2 regions of the Brachybacterium horti genome follow, and region 1 is predicted to be linked to the other one. Evidence: riboswitches for the same ligand, from Rfam matches in the RefSeq annotation. Region 1 holds a riboswitch; the other holds the start of a gene.
What was found. Region 1 has a riboswitch for FMN ahead of pnuC (nicotinamide riboside transporter PnuC). Riboswitches for the same ligand answer to the same signal wherever they lie in the genome.
Positions count from the first base shown of each region.

Region 2: linked by a shared signal. The riboswitch ahead of ribD (dihydrofolate reductase family protein) and the one ahead of pnuC (nicotinamide riboside transporter PnuC) in region 1 are both predicted to bind FMN.

Region 1 is NZ_BAAHAM010000002.1:619,198-634,580, reverse strand. It holds gene ACYVAP_RS08145 (DUF3866 family protein) at 1-1,052, shown strand, start outside; gene ACYVAP_RS08140 (PH domain-containing protein) at 1,106-1,555, opposite strand; gene hisG (ATP phosphoribosyltransferase) at 1,574-2,431, opposite strand; gene ACYVAP_RS08130 (phosphoribosyl-ATP diphosphatase) at 2,529-2,792, opposite strand; gene pnuC (nicotinamide riboside transporter PnuC) at 2,895-3,626, opposite strand; FMN riboswitch at 3,722-3,839, opposite strand; gene rpe (ribulose-phosphate 3-epimerase) at 3,950-4,627, opposite strand; gene ACYVAP_RS08115 (RsmB/NOP family class I SAM-dependent RNA methyltransferase) at 4,624-6,273, opposite strand; gene fmt (methionyl-tRNA formyltransferase) at 6,270-7,220, opposite strand; gene ACYVAP_RS08105 (primosomal protein N' family DNA-binding protein) at 7,250-9,493, opposite strand; gene ACYVAP_RS08100 (FKBP-type peptidyl-prolyl cis-trans isomerase) at 9,463-9,843, opposite strand; gene ACYVAP_RS08095 (FKBP-type peptidyl-prolyl cis-trans isomerase) at 9,867-10,814, opposite strand; gene pafA (Pup--protein ligase) at 10,921-12,324, opposite strand; gene ACYVAP_RS08085 (ubiquitin-like protein Pup) at 12,329-12,517, opposite strand; gene dop (proteasome accessory factor PafA2 family protein) at 12,564-14,234, opposite strand; gene arc (proteasome ATPase) at 14,231-15,383, opposite strand, start outside.
Region 2 is NZ_BAAHAM010000001.1:597,323-612,705, forward strand. It holds gene ACYVAP_RS02870 (NAD(P)/FAD-dependent oxidoreductase) at 1-1,054, shown strand, start outside; gene ribH (6,7-dimethyl-8-ribityllumazine synthase) at 1,421-1,888, opposite strand; gene ribA (bifunctional 3,4-dihydroxy-2-butanone-4-phosphate synthase/GTP cyclohydrolase II) at 1,885-3,276, opposite strand; gene ACYVAP_RS02885 (riboflavin synthase) at 3,273-3,908, opposite strand; gene ribD (dihydrofolate reductase family protein) at 3,929-5,023, opposite strand; FMN riboswitch at 5,142-5,269, opposite strand; gene ACYVAP_RS02895 (YidH family protein) at 5,380-5,763, opposite strand; gene ACYVAP_RS02900 (YidH family protein) at 5,760-6,125, opposite strand; gene ACYVAP_RS02905 (TetR/AcrR family transcriptional regulator) at 6,282-6,857, opposite strand; gene ACYVAP_RS02910 (oxidoreductase) at 6,997-7,830, shown strand; gene ACYVAP_RS02915 (transglutaminaseTgpA domain-containing protein) at 7,953-10,517, opposite strand; gene ACYVAP_RS02920 (DUF58 domain-containing protein) at 10,514-11,836, opposite strand; gene ACYVAP_RS02925 (AAA family ATPase) at 11,833-12,900, opposite strand; gene ACYVAP_RS02930 (hypothetical protein) at 13,031-14,149, shown strand; gene ACYVAP_RS02935 (MarR family winged helix-turn-helix transcriptional regulator) at 14,201-14,797, shown strand; gene ACYVAP_RS02940 (SDR family oxidoreductase) at 14,883-15,383, shown strand, end outside.

The DNA.
Region 1 (15,383 bases):
GCGAGCGGGTGCCGGCGCTCGCCTACCCGGAGCTCACGGGCGCCCCCTCCCCCGGCGAGGTGGTCCTCCTGAACACCAACGCGCTGCGGCGCGGCCTGGGCACCGGGGGCCAGGCCTTCGTCGTCGCCCGACCGGACGCCGTCGACGCGGCCTCTGCATCGGCCGGCGCCGCGCAGCCGGACCCCGCCGGGCACATGGTCAAGGCCCGCTACACCCCGATGCAGACGGTGCTCGACGCGATCGACGACCCCGCGAGCCCGCACCACGCGTTGCTCCAGGACGCCGAGGACCTCGGTGGCATGCCCGTGGTCGTCACGGACCTCCACTCCGCGCTGCCCGCCGTGGTCGCCGGAATCCGGGAGACGGACCCGGACGCCCGGATCGTGCACGTGCACACCGATGCCGCGGCCCTGCCCGCGGCGTTCTCTCGCACCGCCGCCGAGCTCCGGGAGCGGGAGCTCGTGCAGGGGGTCATCAGCTGCGGGCAGGCCTTCGGCGGCGAGCACGAGGCGGTGACCGTCCACTCGGCGCTGCTGGGCGCGCGGCACGTGCTGGACGCCGACGTCGTGATCGCGGTCCAGGGGCCGGGCACGCTCGGCTCGGGCACGCCGTGGGGGTTCTCGGGCCTCCAGCTGGTGGAGTCCCTGCATGCCGCCCATGTGCTGGGCGGCACGGTCGTCGCCGCGCTGCGGGTCTCCGAGGGGGACGCTCGCGAGCGCCACCACGGGCTGTCCCATCACGCGTCGACGACCCTCGGCCGCGCGGCCCTCGCCCCCGCGCTGCTGCCGCTGCTCTCCCCCGCGGATCCCGAGTACAGCGCATTCCATGCGTCGGTCGCGGAACAGGTGGATTCGATGATCATCGACCGGGCGCGGATGCGCGGGGTCGAGCACCGGAGCGTCGAGGTGCCCGGTGACGGGCTGCGGGCGGCGCTCGAGCGGATGCCGGTGCGGCTCTTGACGATGGGACGCTCGCTCGCCGAGGATCCCGCGGCCTTCCTCTTCGGCGCCCTCGCGGGGCGCGCCGCGGCGCAGCGGATCACCCGCGGCTGAGCGCGGCCCTGCAGTGAGCGGCGCCGCACCGTCTCCGGCGGTGACGCGCCGGATCAGCCCAGGGTGCCGGGGCGGGCCTCGCCGCGCTCGCGCACGAGCGCCGCGAGCCGGTGTGCGGCGGCGACGGCGCGACGGCCGTCCGCGCGCTGCAGCGCCATGGTGTCCAGCGTGGTGCCGTCGGCGAGGTCGAGGTGGGCCCAGGGATCGCCCATCGGGAAGCTCACGCCCACCACCTCCGCCCAGTCCACGGTGCGGGTGCGCAGGTGGTTGACGACGACGAGCGTGTCCGGGCGGGCGATCAGCCGCACCCGCGCCTCGAGATGGCAGATGGCGAGCGCGACCACGCCGGCGCCCATCAGCACGGCGCGGCCGCCCGGCGTGAAGCCGGGGATGACGAGGGCCCAGAAGACGACGCCGGCGAGGGTGAGCAGCCCCGTCGCGTAGCCCGCGACCCGCACCAGGCGGGGTCGCAGGACGATCGTCGGCAGCTCCTCATCGGTCATCGTGACCGCCCGGCCTCCTCAGATGCGGCAGGACTGGATCGCCGTCGCGAGGATCGCCCGCGCGCCGACGTCGTACAGCTCGTCCATCATGCGATGGGCACCGCTCTTGTCCACCATGACGCGGACGGCGGACCACTCGCCGCCGTGCAGCGGGGAGACCGTGGGCGACTGGAATCCCGGCGAGACCGCGACGGCCCGCTCGAGCTGCGCGGTGGGGATGTCATAGTCGAGCATGACATAGCGGTGCGCGACGAGCACGCCTCGGATGCGCCGCTCGAGCACCTCGAGGGAGCGCGCGGCGGCGTCCTCGAGCTCGAGCTCCGGGCGGGAGAAGAGCACCGCCTGGCTCGTCATGATCGGGTCGCCGAAGGGCTCCAGGCCCGCCTGGCGCAGGGTCGTGCCGGTCTCGACGACGTCCGCGATCACGTCGGCGACGCCGAGCCGGATCGAGGACTCGACGGCCCCGTCGAGGTGGACCACCTCGGCGTGCACGCCGTGCTCGGCGAGGTGGTCCTCGACGAGGTTCTCGTAGCTCGTGGCGATCCGCAGGCCCTCGAGCTCGGCGACCTGCGAGCGGGTGCCGCTCGGCGCGGCGAAGCGGAAGGTCGAGCGGGCGAAGCCCAGGTCGAGGATCTCGCGGGCCGGGGTGCGGGAGTCCAGGAGCATGTCCTGGCCGGTGATGCCCACGTCCACGGTCCCCGAGCCCACGTACACGGCGATGTCGCGGGGGCGCAGGTAGAAGAACTCGACGTCGTTCTCGTGGTCGACGACGACGAGCTCCTTGGCGGTGCCGCGACGGCGGTACCCCGCCTCCTGCAGGAGGTCGGCGGCGGGCTCGGACAGGGCGCCCTTGTTGGGCACGGCGATGCGCAGCATGGAAGCTCCTCCGCCGCCGGGAGCGGCGGCGTGCTGGGTCGGGGGACGGAGGGGGGGACGGTTCGGACGGGGCCCGCAGGAGCTGCGGGCCCAACGCTCAGAGCTTGCGGTAGACGTCCTCGAGGGTGAGGCCCTTCGCGACCATCATGACCTGGACGTGGTACAGCAGCTGGCTGATCTCCAGGGCGGCGTCGTCGTCGGTCTCGTGCTCGCAGGCCATCCAGACCTCCGCCGCCTCCTCCACGATCTTCTTGCCGATCTGATGGACGCCGCCGTCCAGCTCGCGGACGGTGCCGGAGCCCTCCGGTCGGGTCCGGGCCTTCTCGATGAGCTCGGCGTACAGCGCCTCGAAATCCTTCACGGGTTCAGGGTACCGATCCCCGGGGCCCGCCCGCGCCCGCGCCCGCCCACCGGGCGGCGGCGCGGGTGCGGGGCGCGGCGCCGGGACGGGAGGAAGGGAGCGTCAGCTGCTGCGGCGTCGGCCGTGGCCGCCGCGGCCCACGGTGGGGTCCAGGTGCGCGGTCTCGACCGTCACTCCCCCGCCCTCGGCGTCCTGGCGACGTCGCACGCGCCACCACACGAAGAACCCGGTCAGCGTGAAGGCGCCGTAGAAGACGTACATGAGGGCGCTCGCCCAGTAGCCCGCGCTGATCAGCAGCGGCACGCCGACGACGTCGACGGCCACCCAGATCAGCCAGAACTCGACCCAGCCCTTGGCCATGCCGAAGGTCGCGAGCAGGGAGCCCATGAAGATCCAGGCGTCCGCCCACACCGGCTCGTAGGAGCCGAGCGCGCGGAACAGCGGGGTGAGCGCGGCCGTGCCGCCGACGAGGGCGACGAGCAGCAGCGCGCGGGTGCCCCAGGAGGCCCAGGTGGGCTCGACGGCGGTGCCGCCGGAGCCCTTCGCCTGCTTCCAGCGGACCCAGCCGTAGACGCTCGTGACGATGAACATGACCTGGCGACCCGCCTGGCCCAGCAGATCCACGGCCTGCGGATCGCCGAAGAGGGTGCCCATGAACACCGTGAGCAGGAGCAGGTTGCCGAGGATGCCGATCGGCCAGGCCCAGACCTTGCGGCGCATGCCGCCGAGGGCGCTGAGGAGTCCGAAGACGTTGCCGAGCACCTCGCGCCAGAGCAGGAACTGTCCGTTCCCGAGGTCGAGGCGGGCGGTGAAGAGCCACTGCAGAAGATCCATGTCGGTGCCTTTCTCCCGTCGGATGCAGTGACTCCGGGGGACAAAGCTGTGCCGGCACGGGAGGACGGATGCGCGGAGGCGCCCGACCGCGTGCGGACGTGCGCCTCTCTTCCAGGCTGTACTGTCGGCGCCGGAATTCCACCGGCTCCACCGCCGAAGCGGGTCGCGGACTGTCACCGCCGGCTCGGACTTCCACCGACCCCGGAGCACGTCACGTTGCGTGACAGGGGAACTCTAGACCAGCCCGACGGGGACGACGACGCCCGTCCGCCGAGGGCGGACGGGCGTCGGACGAGGCACTCCTCAGGGGGATCACGTGGGGATCAGTGCCCGGCGGCGAGCTCCCGCAGCACGGCGATCTCCTCCGCGGCGTCGCGGGCCTTGTAGATCGCGGAGCCGGCGACGAAGACGTTCGCCCCCGCCTCGGCGCAGCGCTCGATCGTCTCGCGCGAGACGCCGCCGTCCACCTGGATGGAGACCTGCAGGTTCGCCTCGCTGATCGCGCGGCGCGCGCGGCGGATCTTCGGGAGCATGGTCTCCAGGAAGCTCTGCCCGCCGAAGCCCGGCTCGACCGTCATGAGCAGCAGCATGTCGAACTCGCCGATGACGTCGAGCAGCGGCTCGACCGGCGTCGCCGGGCGCAGGGCCACCCCGACGGCCGCGTTCTTGCGACGCAGCTCACGGGCCAGTCGCACCGGCGCCGCCGCCGCCTCGAGGTGGAAGGTGACCGAGGACGCCCCCGCCTCGGCGTAGACCGGCGCCTCGCGGTCCGCGTCGGCGATCATCAGGTGGGCGTCCACGGGGATCGGGCTGCGCTCGACGATCTGCTCGACCATGCTCGCGCCGAAGGTGAGGTTCGGGACGAAGTGGTTGTCCATGACGTCGACGTGGACGCTGTCCGCGGTGGAGATCTTGTCGAGCTCCGCGCCGATGCTCATGAAGTCGGCGTTGAGGATGCTGGGGTGGATGTAGCGGCCGTCGGTCGCGTAGGCGGAGTTCATGAGGCCTTCGGTCCTTCCTCGGAGGGGGTCCTGCGCAGCAGGGCGATGAACATGGCGTCGGTCCCGTGCACATGGGGCCACAGCTGCACGGAGGGTCCCTCGCCGAGCTCGGCGGTCTCCTGCTCCTCGGGCAGGATGCCGGCGCGCACGGCGGGGCGGGCGTCGAGCTGCTCGACGTCGTCGCGGCGGCGCAGGACGTCCGCCACGACGAGCCGGGTCTCCGCGAGGTGCGGCGAGCAGGTCACGTAGGCGACGACGCCGCCGGGGGCGGTCGCGTCGAGGGCGGAGCCCAGCAGTTCCCGCTGGAGCGCGCCGAGGTGGCCGATGTCCCCCGGGCTGCGGCGCCACCGCGACTCCGGGCGGCGGCGCAGCGCGCCGAGGCCCGAGCAGGGGACGTCCGCGAGGACGCGGGAGAAGCGGCCCGGCATCTGGGCGCCGATCGCGGTGCCGTCGCCGGTGCGGGTCTCGATCTCGCACCCCGCCTCGCGGAGCGTCGCAACGGCGCGGTCGACGAGCTCGGTGCGGTGGGGCTGCAGCTCGAGGGCGAGCAGGTCCGCGTCGTGGTCCACGGTGAGGCCGCCCAGCAGCGCGGTCTTGCCGCCAGGCCCTGAGCAGAGGTCCAGCCAGTGGGCGTCGTCCGCGGTGACGAGGTCGTCGGCGCCGAGGGCGAGGGCGAGCGCCATGAGCTGGCTGCCCTCGTCCTGGACGGCGGCGCGCCCCTGCTTGACGACGTCCATCCCGCCCGGGTCCCCCGAGGGCCAGGCCGCGCCGAACACGGAGAGGTGCCCGCGGGAGGCGCCCTCGTCGATCAGCTCGTCGAGGTCGGTGAGACCCGGTCGCATGACGAGGGAGACGGCGGGGGCGGCGTTCTGGGCGGCGAGCAGGGCATCGATCTCGGACCGGTCGCGGCCGTGGCCGGCGAGGGCGTCGGAGAGCGCACGGACCACCCAGCGGGGATGCGAGTGCCGCACCGCGAGATGTCCGGTCTCGTCGCTCGCACGGTCCGGGGCCACCTCCTCGAGCCACTCCTCGAGGGTCCGTTCCCCCACCCGTCGCAGCACGGCGTTCGCGAAGCTCGCGGCCCCCGCGCCGACCTCCTGCCGGGCCAGCGCCACGGTCTCCGAGGTCGCGGCGTGCGGGGCGACCGCCATGTCCAGCAGCTGATAGGCGCCGAGCCGCATGACGTCCAGGAGGTCCGGGTCGACGTCCTCGAGGTCGCGGTCGATGCAGGCGGCGAGCACGGCGTCGAGACGGCCCTGCGCGCGCAGGGAGCCGTAGAACAGCTCGGTCGTGAAGGCGGCGTCCCGGCCGGGGAGGCGGTGTCGGCGCAGCAGCTGCGGGAGCACGAGGTTCGCGTACGCGTCGTCCTCGCGCACCGTGCGCAGCCCCTCGAAGGCCACGAGCCGGGAGCCGGTGGTGCGACCACGGCGCTCGGAGGGCCGCTGCTGCGACCACCCGCGGCGCGGGCCGCCGCTGCCCCGGGAGCCGGAGCGCTCGTGGCCGTGCTGGTCCCGGCCGCGGCCCTGGCCGCCACGGCCCTGTCCGTCCCGGCCGTTCCCGCTGCGGCCCTGACCCCCGTGGCCCTGACCGCCGTGGCGGTCCCCGCCCGGGCCGCCGGAGCGGCGCTGTCCGTCCTCGCGGCTCATGCGCGGTCCTCCTCGTTCTCGAAGCTGGTGCCGGGCTCGAGGCCCGCCCCCCGCGCCCAGTCCGCCGCGCGCATGGCCCGCTTCCCGGCGGGGGCGACGACCGACAGGGCGATCGGTGTGGTGCCGGTGCCCACGAGCAGCTGCCGACGGGTCGCGACGAGCTCCCCGGGAGCGGCGGTGACGGAGGGGTCCGGTGCGGGCTCCTCGGTGCCGAGGGCCTTGAACCGCTCCCCCCGCAGCAGGGTCCAGGCGCCCGGGTCCGGGCTCATGCCGCGCACGTGCGCGTCGACCTCCTCGGCGGGGCGCGTCCAGTCGATGCGGGCCTCCGCGGTGGTGAGCTTCGCGGCGTGGGTCGCGGCGTCGTGGTCCTGGACGGTGAAGGAGGCCGTGCCGGCCTCGAGCGCGTCGAGGGCCTGCAGCAGGAGGCCCGCGCCGTCGTGGGACATGCGCTCGAGCAGCTCGCCGGCCGTCTCGTGCGGGCCGATGGCCGTGGGCGCCGAGGCGATGACGTCGCCGGTGTCCAGGCCCTCCTCGAGTCGGAACACGCTCATGCCGGTCTCCCGCTGTCCCGAGAGCACGGCCCGCTGCGCGGGAGCGGCTCCGCGCCAGGCGGGCAGCAGGGAGAAGTGCAGGTTGACCCAGCCGTGGGCGGGGATCGAGAGCGCGGCGGCGGGGACGAGGTTGCCGTAGGCGACGACGGGCGCCGCATCCGGGGCGAGCGTGCGGATCTCCTCCTGGACCTCGGCGTCGCGGAGGGTGCGCGGCGTGAGCACGGGCACGCCCGCCTCGAGGGCGAGCTCCTTGACGGGGCTCGGGTGGAGGCGGCGACCGCGGCCGCGGGGGGCGTCGGCGCGCGTGAGGACCCCGACCACCTCGTGGGCGGAGTCGAGCAGGGCGCGCAGGGACGGGAGGGCGGCCTCGGGGGTGCCGGCGAAGAGCAGACGCATGATGGCTCGATTCTATGGGGACGGCAGGGTCAGAAGACGTCGGGCGGGTCGAGCCGCACCCGCAGCGAGCCTCGCTCCTTGCGGGCGGAGCGGCCCGCGACGCCCGAGCGCAGCGCGGTCGTCAGCTCCCGCGAGCGCGAAGGGGTGATCCTGACCACCGCGCGCGCCGTGCCCGCCTGGCCCGGGCCGTCGAGGTCCACGGGACCGAAGCGGTCCGTGCCGTCCGGGAGCTCGACGTTCTCCAGGAAGCGCCGGCAGGCGTCCCGGTCCCCGACGATCTCCGCGAGCCGGCTCGCGGGCGGCAGGTCCAGCTCGGCGCGGTCGGCCAGCACCCGGTCCAGGAACACCGAGGAGCGATGGGCGACGAGGTCGCGGATCGCGGGCAGCGTCGAGGTGCCGACGACGAGCACCTCCCCGCCCTGCTCGGCCGTGCGCACGAGGGCGATCGCGTTGCGCCAGCGGCGCACCGCCTCGACGTCCGCGTCGTAGGCGGCACGGGCGAGCATCGCGTCGGCGTCCAGCAGGAGGCCCGCGGCGAAGCCGCCCTCGGGAGCGGGCTCCGCCCCGGGGGTCGCGACGACGATCCCGGCGGGGTCGACGTCGGCGTCCTCGAGCGGTCCGTGGGCGCCGCCGGCGACCTGGAGGCGTGCGGACGGGAAGGCGCGGGAGAGCTCCTCCGCGGTCCGCGTGGAGCCGACGACCATCGCCCGCACCTCGGTGCGATGGCATTCGGGGCAGCGGTAGCCGTCCTCCCGGCGACCGCAGACCCGGCAGTGCAGCGGGCCGGAGCGGCCCGTGAGCGAGAGCGGGGCGGAGCACTCGGGGCAGTGACAGCGGGTGCCGCAGAAGGTGCAGGCGATCGCGGGGACGTAGCCCGAACGCGGCACCTGCACGAGCACGGGCCCCCGGGTGAGGCCCTCGCGGATGACCCGCAGCGCCTCACGCGGCATCCGGGAGCGGCCGGAGGCGCCCTCGCGGTCGCGCAGGTACTGGTCCATCGCGGTGATCCGGGGCCGCACGGCCGTCAACGCCGCGGGCAGCGGCTCGAGCCGGCGGAGGTAGCCGGCGGTCTCGAGGGCGCGCAGCGGCACGGACTCGCTCGAGGCGAGGAAGAGCAGCGCGCAGCGCTCCTCGGCAGAACGCGCCTGCAGCACCGTGCGCACATGCGGATAGGGGGCGCGCGGCTCGGTGAGGAGGTCGTCGGAGGCGTCGTAGCAGATCACGAGGGCGAGATCGCGGACGGGGGCGAAGGCCGCGGAGCGGTTGCCGAGCACCACGCGGGTCGCGCCGCGCAGCACCCGCCGGAAGGTGCGGTACCGCTTCTCCGGCCCCTCGGTGCCGGCGAGGACCTCGTGGTCGATGCCGCGCTCCGTGAGCACGCGGGACAGGCGGGCCACGTCGCGCTGGTCCGGGGCGATGACGAGGGCGCCGCGGTCGGGGCCGAGGTCCTCGAGGGCTCCGGCGGTCACGGCGGTCCAGGGGTCGCCCGCGTCGAGGGTGAGGCTCGCGCGGGGCACGGGCCCCTCGGCACCGCCCGCGCGGTTCAGGAGCGCCGCGAGCCCCGGGTAGCGGTCGCCGGGGCGGGGCGGCGTCGTCGCGGCGTCCGCTGCGGGAGCATCCTCGGTGTCGGTGTCGGTGTCGGTGTCGGTGTCGGTGTCGGTGTCGGTGTCGGCATCAGCGGAGGCAGCCGCTTCCGCGGCCGCGGCCGACGCGCGGGCCGCGGCGGCGTCCCGCTCCGCGGCCGCCATCTCCCGATCGCGCTTCTCGGCACGGGCGTGGCGCGGCGGCAGCGCGAGCCGGAGCACGTCGCCGACGGTGCCCGCGCAGCGATCGGCGACGTCCTCGCACACGCGCATCAGGGCGGGCGGCACGACGACGTCCTCGGAGACGAGACGGACGAGCGGGGCGAGCGCGCGGTCCGTCGTCGGCGCGTCCCGCCGCTCGAGGACGATGCCCTCGGTGTCCTTGCCGGAGAAGCGGACCCGGACCCGCATGCCCGCCTCGGCGGCGGAGGTCTCGGCGGTGACCGCGTACTCGAAGGGGCGGTCCAGGTGCGGCAGCACCCCGATCAGCCGCACGGAGGCGACCGGCCGCTCCGGCGCGAGGGCGAAGCCGGCGGTGGTGCGCAGACCACCGACCCGGCCCGCGGAGTCGCGGGCCGGGTCGGTCGGGGCGGGCGCGGCGGGGGCAGGGGCCTCGAACAGGCCCTGCTGCTCCCCGCCCGACGCGTGGACGGAGGGGCTCAGCGCTTGTGCACCGCCACCAGGTCGCACACGAAGATGAGGGTCTCGCCCGGGGCGATGACCGGCGGCGCGCCGTGGTCGCCGTAGGCGAGGTGCGCGGGGATGTCGAGGCGGCGGCGGCCGCCGACCTTCATGCCCTGCACGCCCTGGTCCCAGCCGGTGATGACCTGGCCCACGCCGAGCTGGAAGCGCAGTGGCTCGCCGCGGTCCCAGGAGGCGTCGAACTGCTCACCGGTCGAGTGCGAGACGCCGACGTAGTGCACGTCGACGACGTCGCCGCGGCCGGCCTCCTCGCCGTCGCCGACCGTCTCGTCGACGATCACGAGCTCGGTGGGCGCGGGGCCCTCGGGGGCGTCGATCTCGGGCTTGCTGCGGTTCATCGTTCCTCCGATGTTGGGGGTGGTCAGGCGTTGGTGTGGGCGGCGTCGAGGACGTCGACCACGAAGATGAGGGTCTGGCCCGCGAGCTCGGACCCCGAATCGGCAGGATAGGCCTCGTCACCGGGGATCACGAGCATGACCTGGCTGCCGACCTTGAGGTCCAGCAGGTTGTCGTCCCAGCCCGAGATGACCTGCCCCTGGCCCTGCACGAAGCTGAACGGGGCGCCGCGCTCCCACGAGGAGTCGAACTGCTCGCCCGTCTCCCAGGCCCAGCCGGTGTAGTGCATCGTCAGGTAGTCGCCCTTGCGGGTGGTGTCCCCGGTGCCCTCGATGAGCACCTCGCGGACGGTCTTCGCGGGGGCGTCGCCCGAGCCGGGACCGTCGATCGCCGGGGCGCCGTCCTTGCCGAGCGTGACCTTCGGGTAGGAGCCCGAGGGCTTCTGCTCGGCGCCCTCGGCGCGCAGCGGGGAGACGACGCGGTCCACGTCGCCCACCTGGACGAGCGAGACGGCGTTGCCGCTGCTGTCCTGCTGCCAGCCGGCCATCGCGAAGCGGGAGCCCACCGTGACCGTCTGGAAGAAGGCGAAGGCCTCCGCCCCGAGGCCGTCGGAGGTGACCTGCAGGCCGCCCGCGGGAGCGCCCTGCCACCACGACTGGAGGGTCTCCCCCGTGCTCGCGTCGACGTACATGCTGCGCATGATCACGGTGTCGCCCTCGGCGAGGGTCGCGCCGTCGCCGGCCGCGATCACCCGGGCGTCCGCGGCATCGATGCTCAGCGGCGCGGTGAAGGAGACCGTCGGCTCGGAGCCGAGGTCGTCGCTCACGTCCACGCCGGAGAGCGCGGCGGCGCCGCCGCCGTCGGACCCGCCGTCGGAGGCGCTCGAGCCGCTGTCGTCCTTCGAGCAGGCGGCGAGGCCGATGGCGGCCGTCGCGGCCAGGGCGGTGGACAGCAGGGTGCGGCGACGGATCACGGAGGACCTTTCGGATCGTGGGCCCCGGGGTGGGACACGAGGACCAGGGTACGGGGGCGCGCCGGGAGGGTTCACGCGCAAGCTGGGAAGCGGCGGCCGATGCGGCTCAGACGGTGCCGGGGGTCGGGGCACCGCCGCCGCGGATCCGCGCCAGGAGCGCGTCCACCTCGTCGCTGCGGGTCTGGAACGGGTCCAGGATCTGCACCGGCGCGGAGCCCGAGCGGGTCAGCCGCAGCGTGGTCCAGTCCACGACATGGTCCACCCCGTGCTCGAGCGCGGCCGTCACGACCTGTCCGCGCAGGTGGGCGCGCGTGCTGGCGGGCGCCGTCGTGACCGCCGCGGCGATCCGCTCCTCGTCGAGCACCGCCGGGGCGAGCCCGCGACGGCGCAGCGAGGCGAAGACCGAGCCGCTCGGGTCGATGTCGTGGTAGCCGAGATCGAGGCGCTCTATCACCGGGTCGTCGAGCGCGACGCCGCGCCTCTCGACGACCTGGGAGACCAGACGCTCCTTGATGGCCCAGTCGAGGTGCTGCGCGGCCCAGGACCGGTCCCCCGTGCGCACCGCGTCGAGCGCCAGCTGCCAGGTCTCGAGCACCCCCAGCTCGGCGGGCTCCGCGACGGTCGAGGCGAGGTCGAGCCAGCGCTGCTGCACCTCGAGCGCGGTCGTGGTGCCCCCACCCGCGAGCTCGAGCGGCTCCGCGCCCGTGAGGTCACGGGCGACGACCCGGATCGCGGCGATGTCGTCCGCGAGCGCGAGCTCGGGGAGCGTGCGCCCGGACTCGATGAGCCGCAGCACGAGATCCGTGGTTGCGAAGCGCAGATGGGTGGAGACCTCGCTGCGCGTCGAGTCGCCGACGATCACGTGGAGGCGCCGGAACCGCGTGGGGTCGCCGTGCGGCTCGTCGCGGGTGTTGATGATCGGGCGGGTGCGCGTGGTCGCCGAGGAGACCGCCTCCCACATGTGGTCGCTGCGGCGTGAGAACACGAAGCGCGGGGTGCCGGGGGCGGTGGGCTCCCCGAGCGGCCGGTCCACGACGACGCCGCCCGCGCCGGTGACGATCTGGCGGGTCACGAGGAAGGGCAGCAGGTAGCGCGGCAGCCGCGTGAACTCCCCGCGGCGGTCCACGAGGTAGTTCTCGTGGGAGCCGAACGCGTTGCCCTGGGAGTCGACGTTGTTCTTGAGCAGGTGGATGCGGGCGTCCTGGCCGTCCTCGGCCAGGCGCGTGTTCGCCGAGCCGACGAGCTCGGCGAGGATCCGCTCCCCCGCGGCGTCCTGGGCCACGAGGTCCCACCAGTCGTCGCACTCGGCGGTCGCGTACTCGGGGTGCGAGCCCACGTCGAGGTACAGCCGGGAGGCGTTGCGCAGGAAGACGTTCGAGGAGCGCCCCTGGGCCACGACCGGTCGGAACAGCTCCCGGGCGGCGGCCTCCGGCTCGAGGGCGCGCGTGCCGTCCGCACGGACGCACACGAGCCCGAACTCGGTCTCCAGCCCTCCCACGCGGCGCCTCATCGGCTCACTCGCCGCCCTTCTGGACGAAGGAGCGCACGAACGTCTCGGCGTTCTCCTCGAGCACGGCGTCGATCTCGTCGAGGAGGTCGTCGGCGCCCTGCGCGGAGGCGAAGGTCTGGCCGCCGGTCACGGCGTCGGAGGCGTTCTCCTCGTCGTCGCCGGGACGCGGGGCGTTGATGCTCTGCTGGGACATGGTGGCCTTCTTCCGTCGGGAGGGATGGGTGGGGTGGGAGGCGGGGTCAGCGGTCGCCGACGGCGCGGTGCAGGGCGGTGAGCAGCGTGTCGAGGTCCGCGGCGGGGTCGACGCCGTGCTCCTCGCACCAGGCGGCTGATCCCAGCCGCGGATCGGCGAGGCGCAGCCGGTGGCCCTCCTCCTCGCCGGCGAGGGTGATGACGTCCCAGCCGGCCGAGGGCACGGCGCCCGGATGATGGGTGATGAGCTGCCCGCGCAGGTGGGCGCGGGTGCTCGCGGGCGGGGTGGTCACCGCTTCGGCGACCTCCTCCTCGGTGACGAGGGTGCGCACCTGCCCGGCGGCCCGGAGCTTCCCGAACAGCCCGCGCGCGGGGCGGAGGTCGGAGAACTGCAGGTCGATCGCGAGCAGGCGGGGGTCCGCCCAGTCGAGATCCCCGTGGCGCCGCCGGTACTGCTCGAGCAGGCGCAGCTTGGCGACCCACTCGACGCGGTCCGCGGCGAGCATCGGGTCCTCGGCGAGCAGGTCGAGCAGCTCGCCCCAGCTCGTGAGCACCTGATCGGTCTCCGCGTCGGTGCGATCGGCGACGGCGGCGACCGCGTCGAGGATCTCCCGCTGGATCTGCAGGGCGGTGAGGGAGCGGCCGTCGGCGAGCTCGACCGTGGTGCGCAGGCTCGGGTCGTGGCTGATCGCGCGGACCGCCGCGACCGGGTCGGTGAGGCGCAGCTCCGGCAGGATCGCCGCACCGGTGCGGTGCTGCGCCTCGAGCGCCGCGAGCACGAGGGAGGTCGTGCCGAGCTTGAGGAAGGTGGACTCCTCGAGGAGGTTCGCGTCCCCGATGATCACGTGGAGCCGGCGGAAGCGGCTCGCATCGGCGTGGGGCTCGTCGCGGGTGTTGACGATCGGGCGGTTCAGGGTGGTCTCGAGGCCCACCTCGGCCTCCATGAAGTCCGCCCGCGAGGAGATCTGGAAGCCGGGCTCGGAGCCGCGGGTCCCGCGGCCCACCCGACCGGCGCCCACGAGGACCTGCCGCGTGGTGAGGAAGGGCAGCAGCACCGCGACGACGTCCTCGAAGGGCACCGAGCGGTCCAGCAGGTAGTTCTCGTGCGTGCCGTAGGAGGCGCCCTTGCCGTCGGTGTTGTTCTTGTACAGCGCGACGTCGGGGATGCCCTCGGCGCGCTCGACGATCGCCATCGCCTCGCGGGCGACGAGCTCGCCGGCGCGGTCCGCGACCACCGCTTCGCGGGCGCGCAGCACCTCGGGCGCCGAGTACTCGGGATGGGCATGGTCCACGTACCAGCGGGCGCCGCTGCGCAGCACGGAGTTGCCGATCGAGCGGTGCACCGCCCAGGCGAGCACCTCGTCGTCGGTCCCCTCCGGGGCGACGTCGGATCCCCGGACGGGGCCGTCGAGCTCGACGCTCGGCAGGTGCGCGTCCTTGACCTCGTCGGTCAGCTGGGTGGGGTGCGCCGCGGCACGCTGCAGCTCGAAGCCGCGCGCGTCCCGCAGCGGGGACTCGTCCCCGTAGTCCCAGCGGACCCGGCGCCCGCGCTCCCCCTCCGCGGGGGCGAGCAGCGCGTAGGCCGCGACCGTGAGGTGGCTGAGCAAGATCGCGCTGCCGGCCCCGGCGCGCGTGCGCTCCTCGAGGTCGACGTGGAGCACGCCGAACTCGGTCTCGATGCCCATGGGGCGCTCGGTGGTGAGACCGCCGCCGCTCATCGCCGCTCCTCCTGCCCGGTCTCCTGCGCCTCGTCCTGCCCGGCGCCCGCATCGGGGCGCCGGAGCGGCACGATCGCCTCGACGCGCGCCCCGCGGTGCCCGGAGATCCGCGCCCACTCCTCGGGGTGCGCGGCGGAGGGCATGTCCTCGTTCTCGGAGAACTCGTCCGCCACGGCGTCCAGCAGGTGCTCCTCGCTCACCCCGGCGACGCCCGTGGTGAGCTGGTCCTTGACCGCGTTCTTCTTCGCGCGGTCCACGATGTTGCGCAGCGTCGCCCCGGAGACCACGTCACGGAAGTGCAGCACCGCCTCGCCGCCGTCGGAGTAGTCGATCCGCACGAAGGCGGAGGCCGGGGAGTTGTCGTAGATGCGGGCGACGGCCGCGTCGAGCAGCGCCTCGCGGTCACCGCGCAGCGGGACGTCCTCGTCGAGGTAGAGGCCCAGGATCTCGCGCCCCGCGGCGGCGTCGGGTCGCTGCACGCGGATCTTCACGTCGAGCCGGCCCGGGCGCAGGATCGCCGGGTCGATCATGTCCTCGCGGTTGGAGGCGCCGATGACGATCACGTTGTCCAGGCCCTCGACACCGTCGATCTCCGCGAGCAGCTGCGGCACGATCGTGGTCTCGACGTCGCTCGACAGCCCCGTGCCGCGCGTGCGGAACAGCGCCTCCATCTCGTCGAAGAAGATGACGACCGGGTGGTGGGCGCTCGCCTTCTCGCGGGCCCGCTCGAAGACGAGCCGGATGGAGCGCTCGGTCTCCCCCACGTACTTGTTCAGCAGCTCCGGTCCCTTGACGTTGAGGAAGGCGGAGTTCTCGAGCGCCTCGTCGACGCTCACGCCGCGCACCTCCGCGGAGCGGAGCACGAGCTCGTGCGCGACCGCCTTCGCGATCATCGTCTTGCCACAGCCGGGAGGGCCGTAGAGGAGCACGCCCTTGGGCGGTCGCAGGCCGTAGGTGCGGTACAGGTCCTGCTGCAGGAAGGGCAGCTCGACCGCGTCGCGGATCGTCTCGATCTGGCCGGAGAGCCCGCCGATCGACTCGAAGGCGACATCCGGGACCTGCTCGAGGACGAGATCGGTGATCTCCGCGCGGTCGATGCGCTCGAGCACGAGCTGCGCCTTGAGGTCGACGAGCACGCTGTCCCCCGGG
Region 2 (15,383 bases), on a different contig from region 1:
CCAGCGCGGCGAGAAGCGCCTGCGCTACGACTACCTCGTGCTCGCCAACGGCGCCACGACCACCTACTTCGGCACGCCGGGCGCCGAGGAGCACGCGATGCCGATGTACTCGCGCTCGCAGGCCATCGCGATCCGCGACCGTGTGTTCTCCGAGCTCGAGCGCGCGAGCCGCGCCCGCGACGGGGACCTGCTGCACGTCTCGATCGTGGGCGGCGGCCCCACCGGCGTCGAGATCGCCGGTGCGCTCGCCGACTTCCGCAAGCAGGAGCTGGACATCCTCTACCCGGAGCTCGACCCGGGCACCCTGAACATCCGCCTCGTGCAGCGCGGCGGCGAGCTCATCAAGGAGTTCCGCGAGGAGTTCCGCGAGTACGCGGCGCACGAGCTCGAGGACCGCGGCGTGCATCTGTGCCTGGGTCACGGCGTGAAGTCCGTGGGCTACGACTACGTGACCCTCGACGACGACACCGTCCTCGAGTCCGACATCACCATCTGGGCCGCGGGCGTCGCCGTCGCGGACGTCGTGAAGACCTGGGGCCTGCCCCAGGACAAGCGCGGCCGCCTCGACGTCGACGAGAACCTCGAGGTCAAGGGCTTCCCGGGCGTGTTCGCCGCGGGTGACGTGGCCGGTGGCGACGGCTCCCTCCCCCAGCTCGCCCAGCCCGCCATCCAGGCCGGCCGCGCGGTGGCCCGCGCGATCGCGGCCGACGTCGCCGGCAAGGCCAAGAAGCCCTTCCACTACGTCGACCTCGGCACGATGGCGACCATCGGCCGCCATGCCGCGATCACCGAGATGCCGGAGCTCCCGGGCGTCGGCTCGATCGGCCTCAACGGCACCGTCGGCTGGTTCGCGTGGCTCGGCGTGCACGTCACGAAGCTGCTGGGCCACCGCAACCAGCGCGCCGTCGCCATGAACCTGCTGTCCCTGTACGGCGGCACGCGCGCCACCCACCAGCCGAACCCGGTGGTGGGCGAGGTCGACTCGCTGCGCGCGGCCCGCGAGTTCGAGGAGCAGGCCCGGCACCGCAAGTTCGGCGCCAACCACCAGGCCTGAGCGCCCCACGACGGGGGCGGGAGCCGGGGCAGATGCCCTGGCCCCGCCCCCGTTCGCATGCCCGGGGTCCGGTCCATGCGCGGCGAGCCCGACGAGCCCGGCCCGCCCGGCCCACGCTCGGCCCGCCCGCCCCTCAGCCATGCCCGTTTGCGCACCTGGCTTCCGAAAGTGGAACTCAGACGCGCAAACGGACACCGGCCTCCTCCCGGACCATGTCCGTTTGCGCACCTGGCTTCCGAAATCGGAACTCAGGTGCGCAATCGGACAGGGAAGAACGGGCGGGGACCCGAGCGGAGTAGCCGGGTCCAGGTGACGGGGGCAGGGACCCGAGCGGTGGGGCCGGGGCCAGGTGGCGGGCCCGGCAGCTCAGGCGGTGGGGGCCGGGAGCGCGGCGAGCAGGGCGATGACGGCCTCCGCGGCCTCCGCGCCCTTGTCCTCGCTCGACCCGGGCAGGCCCGAGCGGTCGAGCGCCTGCTGCTCGTCGTCGCAGGTCAGCAGCCCGAAGCCGACGGGCTTGCCCGTGCGCAGCGAGACCTCCATGAGCCCCTGGGTCGCGGCCTGGCAGACGTACTCGAAGTGCGGGGTGCCGCCGCGGATCACGGTGCCGAGGGCGACGACGCCGTCCGCCCCCTCGGCGGCGCGGAGGGAGCCGAGCGGCAGCTCGAAGGAGCCGGGCACGCGCAGCAGCTCGTGGGTGGCGCCGGCGGCGTCGAGGGCGCGCTGCGCACCGGCGACGAGGGCGTCCATGATCGTGTCGTGCCAGCTCGCGGCGACGATGACGACGTGACGGCCGTGGCCGTCGGGGGTGAGGGCGGGGGCTCCGGCCTTGCTCATGAGAGGGGTCCTTCCGTGGGGGTGGTGGTGTCGGGGCAGGTGGGGTCGGTGATGTCGAGCAGCTCGGGCGGGAGGTGGTGGCCCATCTCCTCGGCCTTGGTGCGCAGGTAGGCGGTGTTCTCGGGGACCACGCCCACCACGAGCGGCGAGACCTGCTCGACGCCCACGCCGTGCTCGGTGAGCTGCGCGGCCTTGTCCGGGTTGTTGGTCAGCAGGTCCACGCGGGTCGCGCCGAGGTCCTGGAGGATCGCGGCGGCGGCGCCGTACTCGCGGGCCTCCGCGGGCCAGCCCAGCTCGAGGTTCGCGCTGACCGTGTCCCGCCCCTGGTCCTGGAGGGCGTAGGCGGCGATCTTCTCGGCGAGGCCGATCCCGCGACCCTCGTGGCCGCGCAGGTAGACGACCGCGCCGCCGTCGCGGTCGATCGCGGCGAGGGCGGCGTCGAGCTGGGGGCCGCAGTCGCAGCGCAGCGAGCCCAGCGCCTCCCCCGTCAGGCACTCGGAGTGCACGCGCACGGTCGTGACGGCGTCGGGCCCGATCTCCCCGGCCACGAGGGCGAGGTGCTCGGCGCCGGTGCGGCGGTCGCGGTAGGCGTGCACGGTGAGCGCGCCGTGCCGGGTGGGCAGCTGGGCGGTGGCGACGCGGTGCACGCGCGGGGCGGGCCCCGCGGCGCCGGGCACGGGCACGGCGGCGCGGGTCGCGGCGGTCGCCCGGGCGTCGAGGTCCGCGGCGAGGTCCGCGATCGTGAGGAGGGCGAGTCCGTGCTGCTCGGCGAGGCGCTCCGCCTCGGGCAGGCGCATGACGTCGCCGTCGTCCCGCACGAGCTCGCAGATCATGCCGACGGGCGGCAGGCCCGCGAGGCGGCACAGGTCCACGGCGGCCTCGGTGTGGCCGGGCCGCTCGCGCACGCCGCCGGCGACCGCGCGCAGCGGCAGCACGTGACCGGGTCGGATGAGGTCCTCGGGTCCGGCGTCGGCCGCGGCGAGGGCGCGCAGGGTGCGGGTGCGGTCCGCGGCGGAGATCCCGGTCGTGACGCCCTGGGCGGCGTCGACGCTCACCGTGTAGGCGGTGCGCAGCGGGTCGCGGGTGCGCGGGACCATGAGCGGCAGCTCGAGGCGGTCGGCGAGCTCCGCGGGCAGCGGCGCGCACAGGTAGCCGGAGGAGTGCCGGACCGTCCAGGCGACCCAGTCGGGGGTGGCGAGGGCGGCGGAGAGGATGACGTCGACCTCGTTCTCGCGGTCCGCGGAGTCGGCGACGAGCACGGGGCGGCCCTCGCGCAGCTCGGCGAGGGCGCGGGCGACGCGGGCCGAGCGCTCGTCGTCCACGGGCCCGGGGGCGGGGCCTCCGGCGGGGGCGCCGTCTGCGGGGCGGTTCGTGCCGTGCTCGGTCATCGTCCCTCCCCCTCCGCGGCGCCGTCGGCGGTGCTGCTGGTGAAGCCGGTGAGGCGGGCGACGTAGCGGGCGATGACGTCGACCTCGAGGTTCACGGCGTCGCCCTCGCGGAGCGTGCCGAGGGTCGTCGCCTCGAGCGTCGCGGGGATGAGGGAGACGCCGAAGGAGTCCGCCCCGGCGGAGGTCACGGTGAGGGAGACGCCGGAGACGGTCACGGCGCCCTTCTCCGCGACGAGCGGCGCGATCTCCGCGGGCAGGGTGAGCAGGAGGTCCTCCCAGCGCCCCTCGCCGCGGCGGGAGAGGAGGCGGCCCACGCCGTCGACGTGCCCCTGAACGATGTGGCCGCCCAGGCGGGAGTCGGCGCGCAGGGAGCGCTCGAGGTTAACGGGGGCGCCGGCGGCCTTCTCGCCGAGCGCGGTGCGGCGCAGGGTCTCCGGGACGGCGTCCACGGCGAAGCTGCCGTCGCCGGGCAGCTCGACGACGGTGAGGCACACGCCGTCCACGGCGATCGAGTCGCCGAGGCCCGCATCGGAGGCGGCGAGCGGGCCGGTCAGGAGCAGGCGGGCGGAGCCGTCGGGCTGCGGGGTGAGGGAGGTGAGGGTGCCGATCTCCTCGACGATGCCGGTGAACATGGGGTCTCCTTCGGTGGGGGTCAGGCGGGGCGGGCGACGAGGAGCACGTCCTCGCCGAGCTGATCGACGTGGACGGTGCGCCAGCGCAGGGCGCGGTCGATGGTGGTGATGCCGAGGTCGCCGACGGCGGCCGTGCCCGCGCCCAGGTGCACGGGGGCGAGGTAGGCGTGGAGCTCGTCGACGGCGCCCGCGCGGAGGAAGGCCGTCGCGAGGTGCGGGCCGCCCTCGACGACGACGCGACGCACGCCGCGGGCGGCGAGGTGGGCGATGACGAGCGCCGGGTCGTGCGTGGTCACCTGCAGGAAGCGGCCGTCGGATCCGCGGATCCGCGCCGTCGCGGGCACGGGACGGCGGCCGACGGCGACCCGCAGCGGCTGAGGTCCTGCTGCTGCCCCGGCGGGGCGGGCGGTGAGGGCGGGGTCGTCGGCGCGGACGGTCCCGGTGCCCACGACGATCGCGTCGACGCCCGCGCGCACCCGGTGCGCGTGCTCGCGGGCGGCGGGGCCGGTGATCCAGCGGCTCGTGCCGTCCGCGGCGGCGACGCGGCCGTCGAGCGTGGTCGCGGTCTTGAGGATCACGCGCACGGCAGGCCGGGCGGCGCGCGCATACCAGGGGCCGATGAGGTCGAGGGCCGATTCTGCGAGCTCCTCCCCCACGGCCGCGGGGCCGCCGGCGACGTCGATGCCGGCGGCGGCGAGCTCGGCCCCGCCGCCGCCCTCGGCCGCGCCCGGATCGGGCAGGGCGAAGACGACGCGGGCCACGCCCGCCTCGCGGAGGGCGCGGGCGCAGGGGCCGGTGCGGCCGGTGTGGCGGCAGGGCTCGAGGGTGACGACGGCGGTGCCGCCGCGGGGGTCGTGGCCGCGGGCGGCGGCGTCCGCGAGGGCGTCGGCCTCGGCGTGCGGGGTGCCCGCGCCGCGGTGATGGCCCTCGCCGAGGGTCGTCCCGTCGGGGGCGAGGAGCACACAGCCGACCTGCGGGTTCGGGGTGTCGGCGGGGCCGCGGGCGGCGAGCTCGAGGGCGCGCCGCAGCGCGGCGTGCTCGGCGGCGGGCAGCACGATGGCGGGCAGCGGCGCGGTGCCTGCGGCGGCGGGCTGCGGAGGGTGCGGGTCGTGCACGGTCGTCCTCCCGGAGTGCGGTCCGGGGAGATGGCCTGGAGCGTGCACAGGGCCATGGACGACGCCGGGGGTCGACGCAGGGTGCACGCAGGGCGCACCAGGCGTCGCCTGGGCGACGCCACATCTCCTCCCATCCGGACTTTCACCGTCGGTCCTGGAGTTCCACCAGGTCAACCAGCTCCCGAAGGAGCTGGGTCGCGGACTGTCACCGCCGGCTCAGAGTTTCACTGACCCCGGAGAATGTGGTTCATTCGCGGACCACCGTAGCACCGGCCCCGAGCGGGAGCGGCGGCGGCGTCGGCCGATGAACAATCGCGGGGCACAGCCGCGCGGATCCGGCGCGGATCAGGCGCGGATCAGCCGCCGAGGGTGCTGCGCAGCAGGAAGGCGGCGCCCATCGCGCCGATCGCGAGCACCGCCAGGGTCGCGAACAGCATCGGCAGGCCGCTGCGGGTCAGCGCCCCCTGCGCGGTGAGCGAGCGGTGCGCGCGGCGGTACCCGGTCGCGGCGAGCAGGTAGGCGAGCACGGAGAGGGCGGCGCCGAGCACACCGCCCACCACGGCGAGCGTGCCCAGCGCATCGAGCGCGAAGCGCATGGCGACGAGGCTGCCCACGGCGAAGGAGAGGCAGGTGCGGCGCCAGGCGAGGAGGGTGCGCTCGGGCTGCAGGCCCGGGTCGAACACGGCGCCGCGGACACCGGCGCCGCCGTCGGCCCCACGACCGCTGCCGGCGCCGGTCACACCCACATCCCGAGGGCGACGAGCGCGGCGGCGATCACCACGCCGATCACGATCACGCCGCCCACGCCGAGCCCCGGCAGCGGCAGGCCGCGGCGCAGGGCGCGCTCGGTCTGCCGCCAGCCCCACCAGGCCTGCAGCGCGGCGAGCGTGCCGAGCACGAGGAACACCGCGGCGGCGGAGGCGCGCCAGACGAGCGGCTCGGGGATCGCGAGCGCCTCGAGGGCGAAGGCCCCGGCGTAGAGCGCGAGCGCCGTGCGCACCCAGGCGAGGAAGGTGCGCTCGTTGGCGAGGCTGAAGCGGGGATCGGGCTCCTCCCCCTCTCGGTACACGGAGGCGGGGAAGCGTCGCTGCTGTTCGGTCATGAGTCCTCCGTGCGGCGGGCGTCGGGGATGCGGAGCGCGACGGTGCGGAACCAGGCGGCGCCCATCGAGGAGTTCGGGGTGCTCCGGGAGCGGGCGGCGTGCTCCCCCAGAAGGGTAAGCGGAGACGCGGGCGGAGATCGCGTGCCCCCGGGGGCCTCAGCCTTCGAGGGAGCCCGCGCTGTCGATCCCGGCGTGCAGGAGCTGCAGCCAGCGCTCGCGCACGGCGGGCGGCTGGTCGCTCGGCACGGTGGCCATGAGCAGGTACATGTCCTCCAGGGTGATGCCCGCACGGATGTCCCCGGCCTCCTGCGCCATGACCAGGAGCTCGGAGAGCGCCGCGACGGCGGCGAGCTCGTCGGGCTCCTTGCGCAGCACCTCGAGTCCGAGCGCACGGGCGGCGGCCTTGACGTGGTGCTGCGCGGCGGCGGAGTCAGTCACCCGGGAGAGGAAGCCGGCGACCTCGGTCGCGGCACGGGATCCTGCGCGGGCCCGCGCGAGGCTGGCCTCGGCGTCCTCGGCGACGGTGCCCACGAACTCGTCGATGACAGCGGCGACGAGGTCGGTCTTGGACGGGAAGTGCCGGTAGAGGGTGCCGACGGCGACGCCGGCGGTGCGGGCGATGTCCTCCATGGCGGCGTCGGCGCCGTGGGCGTCGACCTCGGCGCGGGCGGCGTCGAGGATGCGGCGGCGGTTGCGCACCGCGTCGGCGCGCGGGGCTCGCGGGGTGGTCACGGGTGCTCCTCGGGGTGGACGACGGGCGGTGTCGGCGACGGGCCGACGGCACAAGGGGATGCGGATCACCCTTGCGCCAACATGAATCCCGGTTCATGATGAACCTGAACACTGATTCACCTTACATCGGGAGATCGAGATGACCACCAGGACCGCACTCGTCACCGGAGCCTCCTCCGGCATCGGCGGGGCCACCGCACGCCGGCTGCAGAGCCTCGGGTTCACCGTCTACGGCGCGGCCCGCCGTGTCGACCGCCTCGAGGAGCTCGGGGCCGACGGCGTCCGCCCGCTCGCCATGGACGTCACCGACGACGCCTCGATGCAGGCCGGCATCGACCGGATCATCGAGGAGACCGGCCGCATCGACGTGCTCGTCAACAACGCCGGCTACGGCTCCTACGGCGCCCTCGAGGACGTCGACATCGACGAGGGTCGTCGCCAGTTCGAGGTGAACGTGTTCGGCGCGATCCGCCTCGCCCAGCTCGCCCTCCCCCACATGCGCAGCCGGCGCTCGGGCACAATCGTCAACATCACCTCGATGGGCGGCAAGCTGCACACGCCGCTCGGCGGCTGGTACCACGGCACGAAGTTCGCACTCGAGGCACTCAGCGACTGCCTGCGGCTCGAGGTCGCCCCCTTCGGCATCGACGTGGTGGTCATCGAGCCCGGCGGCATCGCCACCGAGTGGGGCGGCATCGCCGCGGAGCACCTCGAGAAGTCCGCCGGCACCGGCGCCTACGCGGACCAGGCCGCCGCCGTCGCGACGTCCCTGCGTTCGGAGGCGAACGCGAACCGCAACTCACCGCCGTCGGTCATCGCCGACGCCATCGGCACCGCCGTCACGGCCCGCCGCCCGAGGACCCGCTACGCGGTCGGCTTCGGCGCGAAGCCGCTGATCGCCGCCCGCCGCATGCTGAGCGACCGCCATTTCGACGCGCTCATCTCCCGCGCGACGGGGATGCCGCGCCGCTGACGCGGATGAAGTTGCCGTCGGGGTGCGCGACGACGACGGTGCGGCCGAAGACCTCGTCGGTCGGCGGCTCGACGCCGCTCACGCCCTGGGCGACCGAGGCCTGGCCGGAGCTCCAGGGAGCGCTACCGCGCCCGTCGCACGAGCGCGACGAGGAGGTCGCGGTCCGGCCGCAGCGCACGCCGCTCGACCTCGCCGGGAGCCGTCGCCTCATCGGGGACGCCGTCGGCCGCACCGCCGTCGTCCCCTCCGCCGTGGGCCCCGCCCCCGCTTCCCGGGGACTCCTCCCACAGCGCAGGGTCCACGGGCACGGCGTAGCGGGCGTCGGCGACGGCGTCGCCGATCCGCGCGGCCGCCTCGCGGTGATCGTCCGTGACCTGGGCCCCGGAGCCGGTCTCGATGTCGTCGAGGAGTGCGTCCAGGGCGGCGGCGGGCGGGCGGGCCGGGTCCAGGCGCAGGTGCAGCGGCGGCCGGCCCCAGAGCCCGGTCCAGCCCAGCCAGCGCACCGCGGCGGCCCGGCCGCGCAGCTCCGCCTCGAGGTCCTCCCAGGCCACGAGCCCGGAGGCGCGGCGCCACAGCTCGCTCTCGGCGGGCCCGCCGCGCACCATGTCCCCGGAGGAGACGCCGTCCGCGCGGGCCAGCTCGAGCATGCGCTCCCAGCGGGCCCGGCGGCGCGCGTCCCGGCGGCGGCGCAGCAGCACCACGGCGGCCGCGGCGAGCAGGCCCGCGACGAGCGCCGCCCCCACGAGCACGGCGACGGTGCGCAGGAGGTCACCGGCCACCTCGGCGCCGGTGCGGGAGACGCCGCCGGTGCCGGCGTCGGAGGCCGTCTGCGACTCCTCCGGCGTGGTCGTCTCCTCCTCCGTGGTGGTCTCCTCGGTGGTGGGCTCCTCGGTGTTCGTCTGCGCGGCGCTCGGCTCGGAGCTCGGCGCGGTCTCCTGGGACTCGTCGGTCACGGAGGGCACGTCGATGCCGTTGTTCGCGGCTGACGGCGTGGGCTCGAAGCGCACCCAGCCGTGCTCGGGGCCGAACCACACCTCGGGCCAGGCGTGCGCGTTCGTCGAGGAGACGACGCGCTGGTCGCCGTCCACGTCCCCGGCCGTGAAGCCGATGACGACGCGCGTGGGATAGCCCTGCGAGGTCATCATCAGCGCGAACACGGAGGCGAACTGCTCGCAGTAGCCCACGCGGTCCGCGAGGAAGGACTCGAGCGGGTCCTCCCCGGGAGGGGTGGAGACGGTGAGCGAGTAGTCGAAGGAGTTGTGGAAGTAGTCCTGGAAGGCGACGGCGGTGTCGAAGGCGTTGCTCGCCCCGGAGCTCTCCACGAGGGAGTCGGCGAGGTCCGTCGCGGCGGCGGGCACGTCGCTCGTGCGGAGGTAGCCGGAGTCCAGCGGCTCGGAGAGCACGGAGGGGTCGACGTCGCGCAGCTGCTGCGCGGTCGCGGGGTTCTCCTCGGCGACGACCTGGTAGTCCATGCCGGTGAGCAGGCCCGAGCCCTCCCCGGCGCTGATCTCCCCGCTCGTCGCGTCCACCGTGATCCGGGAATCGAGGGAGGCGTCGGTGCTGCTGACCTCGCGGATGTCCGCCGGGGCGGGGAGGCGGTCGCCCGCGAGGTCGGTGACGGTCACGGAGTACTCGGAGAGCAGGGAGTCGTCCCCGCTCACGGCGTTCCCGTCGTCGCGGCCGTCGGAGAACGCCTCGGAGCCGGAGGCGGCGGTGTCCGGGTCGCCCTCCGTGAAGGTCTCGCCGTCGAAGCGGGTGAGGGTGCGCAGGCGCAGGTAGGAGGGGTCCTCGGCGTCGGTCGTGTAGCGGAGCACCTCGGTGGGGTCCTGCTGCAGGAGGGCGCGGCGCACGGAGACGGAGTCGTCGACCATGACGGAGCCGAGGTTCGCCTGGTCCTTGTTCCTCCAGGCGTTGACGACGTCCATGTCGAGCGCGACCTTGCTGGGCGCGATCTGCGGCAGCAGCAGCGAGGTGGGCACGGTGAGCACGGCGACGAGCAGCACCACGAGGCTCGCGGCGAGAGCGGTGCGGCCGGCGCCCGCGAGCGGCCCGGCCTGGGGCCGCGGGTCCCGCTGCGCGAGCACGGGATCGGCGTGGAGGGTGCGGGAGGCGAGCACGATCGTCCCGGCGAGGACCGGCAGGGCGACGGTCCACCAGGCGCCGCCGGAGGGCTGCTGCAGCGCGGGCACCACGATGAGGCCCATGAGCACGAGCGCGGTGGGCGTGTGCCAGCCGAGGTCGAGGTACAGGATGTCCAGCAGCAGGGCGACGAGCGCCATGAGCAGCACCACGAGCACGGTGCCGCGGGCGCCCACGGTGACGGGCGCGAGCGAGGCGGTCAGATCCGCGACGGCGGTCGGGAACAGCCGCATCTGCTCGGTGACCAGGGAGGCGGGGCCGCCGGAGAGGTCCACGACGCCCTGACGCAGCTCGACGACGATCACGGTCGCGATGACGACGAGCACCTGCACGGTGGGGACCAGCGCGGGCAGCGGCAGCAGCTTGCGCAGCACGATCCCGGAGAGGATCACGGGCGCGGCGCCGATCAGGGTGAGGGTGAACCAGTCCGTGCCGGTGATGAGGATCGACAGCGGCGTGACGGCGAGCATGAGCGCGACGAGCAGCAGCACGCCGCGCACGGCCGCATGGCCGGCGGGGAGGGAGGGACGTCCCAGCAGCGGGCTCATCGCCGGCCTCCGTCGTCCGCGGCGGCGGCGAGCAGCTCGCCCACGGGCTCCGTGCTCGTGCCCCGCACGAGGGTCCAGGCACCGAGGCGGGAGACGGCCGGGGCCGCCTCTCCCCCGCCCTCACTCGCGCCGTCGCCGGCGCAGCGGAGGGCGAGGGCGGTGCGGTGCGCGGCACGGCCGGCGAAGCGGTCCAGGTCGAGGCCCGAGAAGGGGTCGCCGTCGTCGGCGCCGAGGGCGATCGCGAGGGCCGTGTGGCCGGCGGCGTGGTCGCGGCCCGCGGCGAAGGAGGCGGGGTCGTCGTCGAAGCCGACGTCGGCGAGGGCGAGCAGGGCGGCGCGGCGGGCGCCGGCATCCGCCTCGAGGCCCAGCGGGGAGGCGCCGCGCGTGGCCATGCGACGTTCGGTGCGGGTGATCTCGTCGCCGCTCGCGTCGAGCACGCGCACCTCCCAGCCGTGCGCGCCGAGCGCCTCGAGCACGGAGGCGGCGTGGGAGACGAGGCGGTCCTCGAGGGCGGTGCGCTGCGGCTCGGCGATGCCCTCGCGGCGGCTCGTGTCGAGCACGATCACGGCGCTGTGCCCGCCGGCGGGCTCCTCCTCACGGGTCATGAGGCGGCCGGTGCGGGCGGAGGCGCGCCAGTGCACGCGGCGGATGTCGTCGCCGGGCTCGTAGACCCGCGCCATGGCGCCGATCTCGCCGATGCCGCCGGTGACGGCCTGCCCGGCGCCGTCGCGGCTGATGCCGGCCGCGGCGAGCGCGAGCGGCTCCACGGTCTCCACGCGGGGCAGCCCGGCGATGCGGGCGCCGTCCTCCGCGGTGACGGTGAGGCGGAACATGCCCAGCACGTCCTCGACGACGATCGAGAAGGGGCCCAGCGCGTGGGCGCCGCGGCGGGGGACGGCGAGGGTGTGGGGCATGCGGCGGGCGAGCGGGAGGTCTCCGCGGCCGCCGAGGGCGTCGGGCAGGTGCTCGCGCAGCACGCCCCGGCCCAGCGGCAGGGCGGGGAACAGGGCGCCGTCGGCGAGGCGCACCTGCACGCGGGCGGAGCTGCCCAGCGGCACGGCGTCGTCGATCAGGCTGCGCCGGGCCCGCAGGCCGATCCCGCACAGGAGGATGCACACGATCCCCGCGGCGAGGCACAGCAGCAGGCCCGCGGCGAGGGAGCGGGCGGGGGTGAGCTCGGTGAGGTCGCCGATCACCCACAGGAGCACGGCGGCGAGGGCGAGGACGATGCCGCGGGCGGTGGGGCGCAGCCGCCGGCCCGGGGCGGGGGTCCGCTCGGGGCCTCGGCGCCGCCCGGCGGGCGGGGAGGGCGTGGTCACGACAGCGGGGTCGCCGCGAGCACCTGGTCGAGGACCTCCCCGGTGCTCGCGCCGCGGGAGAGGGCCTGCGGGGTGAGGTGCAGGCGGTGGCGCCAGACGGGGCCGATCACGGAGCGGATGTCCTCCGGATGGGTGTGGGGGCGGCCGTCGAGCGCGGCGCGGGCCTTCGCGGCGCGCACGAGGTGCACGGCGGCGCGGGGCGAGGCGCCGAGGGCGACCTGCTGGTGGGAGCGGGTCGCGGTCGCGAGGCGCACCACGTACTCGAGGAGGCCGGGGGCGATGTGCACGCGGCGGGTGGCGCGCACGTGCGCGGCGATCCGCTGCGGGGTGGTGCGGGCCCGCACGGCGTCGATGACCTCGCGGGCGCCGCCCTGGACGGGGCCGGTCTGGGCGGCGAGCATGCGGGCCTCCGCGCCGGCGACGGGGTAGCCCATGGAGGTCTGCGCGAGGAAGCGGTCCCGCTGCGCCTCGGGGAGGCGGTAGGTGCCCTCCATCTCGACGGGGTTCGCGGTCGCGACGACCATGAACGGCTCCTCGAGCGGGTAGGTGACGCCGTCGACGCTCACCTGCCGCTCCTCCATCGCCTCGAGCAGGGCGGACTGGGTCTTCGGGGAGGCGCGGTTGATCTCGTCGGCGAGGAGGACCTGGGTGAACACGGCCCCGGGTCGGAACTCGAACTGGGAGGTGGCCTGGTTGAACACGCTCGCGCCGGTGACGTCGCCGGGCAGGAGGTCCGGGGTGAACTGGATGCGGTGGCGGGTCGCGCCGAGCGCGGCGGCGAGGGACTTCGCGAGCATCGTCTTGCCGACGCCCGGGATGTCCTCGACGAGGAGGTGGCCTCCGGCGAGGAGGACGAGCAGGGCGAGGTCCGCGACCTCGGGCTTGCCCTCGACGACGGTCGCGATCTCCGCGGTGACGGCGCGGGCCTCCTCGGCGATCTCGATCGCCTGGGCCTCGGTGAGCGGTCTGGTTCCTTCCGGGGCGATGTCGCGAGGTGCGGACACGTCGGGGGCGGTCCCGCCGGGGAACTCCGGCGCCGCGAGGGGCGTCTCGTGCTCTGACATCGGATGCTCCTCGCCGTGGGCCGGTGACCGCTCTCACCGACTGCCCGCCCCGGAAGATGACATGGGCGACGTCGCTCCGCGCGGTCGTTCCCTAGAGTATGGCGGGTACCCCCGTCCCTGAGGAGCCTCTGTGCCGATCCGCCTCCCGACGATCTCCGTGCGCCTGCTGGCCGCGGCGATGCTCGTGGTGACGGCGAATCTCGCGCCGGCGGCCGTGATGGCGGACCCCTCCCCCGACCCCGCGGTGACCCAGGGGGACGTGTGCCGCTCGCCGAAGGTGAGCGCGAGCCCCTCCGAGGTCGCACCGCAGGCGCAGGTCAGGGTGACCGGCTCCTGCCTCCCCACGACCCGTGGGAGCGTGACGCTGCAGGTGGACAGCGATAACCGCGGCTCCGTGACGACCGGGGCGGACGGCGAGTTCAGCACGAGCCTCGAGGCGCCGAAGGCGACGGGCAGCGCGGTCATCGCGGTGATCGACGACGGCCGCACCGTCGCCTCGACGACGATCACGGTCGTGAAGGACTCCCCGACGGAGGACCCGACGACGACGGCGCCGACGGAGGCCCCGTCCTCGCCCGCCGGGGAACCGTCGACGGACCGGACGAGCGATGCGACGTCGGCCCCGTCGACCTCCCCCTCCACCGAGACCACGACCGCGCCCACGACGAGCCGCAGCGCGGATCGGTCCCCGAGCCGCTCGCAGGAGCCCACCGGCTCCGCGACGCCGAGCGAGGAGCCGACGACCGGCGGATCGACCTCGGCCTCCGGCACCACCGGCGGCGGTTCGACCCGCACCACGACCGCCCCCGAGGAGCCGACGCGCTCCGCCGGCGGCGGCAGCTCGCGCGGCACGGGCGGCTCCGGCCGCACCGGTCAGGCCGAGGCGCCGGGGGCCGGCGCCTCGACGACGCCGAGCCGCGCGGGTGAGGAGGCCACCGCGAGCGCCACGCCGACCGCCCCTGCCGCGCAGTCGCCCACGACGGACGGCCCGACGGCGGAGATCAGCACTCCCAGCGCCTCCGCCTCCGCCTCCGTCACGGACCGGGCCGAGGAGAGCACCCCGGCGGAGGTCACGCCGAGCGGCACCCCGACGTCCGGGGCCGCCTCCGACGGCGGCGAGGGCGCGCAGCAGGCCACCTCCCGCCCGGCGGCCGGCGGCGCGATGGTCACGGCCGTGGGCTCCGTGGCCGGGGTGGCGCTGCTGGGCACCGCGGGTGTGGTCCTCCTGCGTCGCCGCGGCGACGGCTGATCGCCCGCCGCGCTCGGCCGGGTGCACCGGCGCCCTCGGTAGAGTGACGCCATGACGCGTCCCTCCGACAGCTCGCCCCGCGCGGCCTGGAGGCCGTTCGACATCGACGCGAACGACCCGCACGGGGAGCTCGTGGACCGCTCGTCGCTCGACCCCGAGCAGATCGCCGAGATCGACGCCCTGATGGCCGCCCTGGTGGAGCTGCGGCAGGTGGAGGAGCAGCTCTCCCGCGCGTCCCAGGAGTACATGGACCTGAACTCCACGGACATGCGAGCCGTCCATTTCCTCATGATCAGCGAGAACCGGGGCGAGGTCACGACCCCTGGCGTGCTCGGCGCCCACCTCGGCCTGTCCTCGGGCGCGACGACCAAGCTCCTCGATCGGCTGGAGGCCTCGGGCCACGTGCGCCGCACTCCCCATCCCCACGACCGGAGGAGCCTGGCCCTGACGGTCGAGCCTGCGACGAGGGAGGCCGCGATGTCCACCATGGGACGGCAGCAGGCCGGTCGCTTCCGGGCGGCCGCCGCGCTGTCCGGCGAGGAGCGCTCGACCGTCACCCGCTTCCTGCTCGACATGGCCCAGGAGATCTCACCCGCGTCCCAGGAGTGGGCCGATCGGCGTGACGGGGGCGACGCCGACCGGGCATGAGCGCCGCGGTGGGAGCCCGTGGACCGCTCGGTCCGGCGGCAGGGGGCCGGTGGCGCCCGCCCGGGTCATGGGCGACGATGTCGGGGTGATCTCGAACCAGGATGGGGAAGCACTGACCTCCGCCGAGCGGAATGATGCCGGGCGCGTGCTCGTGACGGGGGCGACCGGCTATGTCGGCGGCCGGCTCGTCCCCGAGCTGCGGGCCGCGGGTGCACGGGTGCGGGTGTGCGGGCGGGACCCCCGGCGGCTCGCGGCGCAGCCCTGGGCGGAGGAGGTCGAGGCCGTCACGGCGGACCTCTCCGACCGCTCGGCGGTGCGCCGCGCCCTGGCGGAGGTGCAGGTGGTCGTCTTCCTCGTCCATGCGATGGGCGGCGGCTCCGGCTTCGAGGAGCGGGAGGCGCGCATGGCGCGCATCATGGCGGAGGAGGCCGCACGCGCCGGCGTGCGGCGCATCGTGTACCTCTCGGGCCTGCACCCCGATGACGAGCCCCTGAGCACCCACATGCGCTCGCGCGAGCGGGTGGCGCAGATCCTGCGGGAGGGCGAGGTGCCGGTCGTCGTCCTCGAGGCGGCGACGGTCATCGGC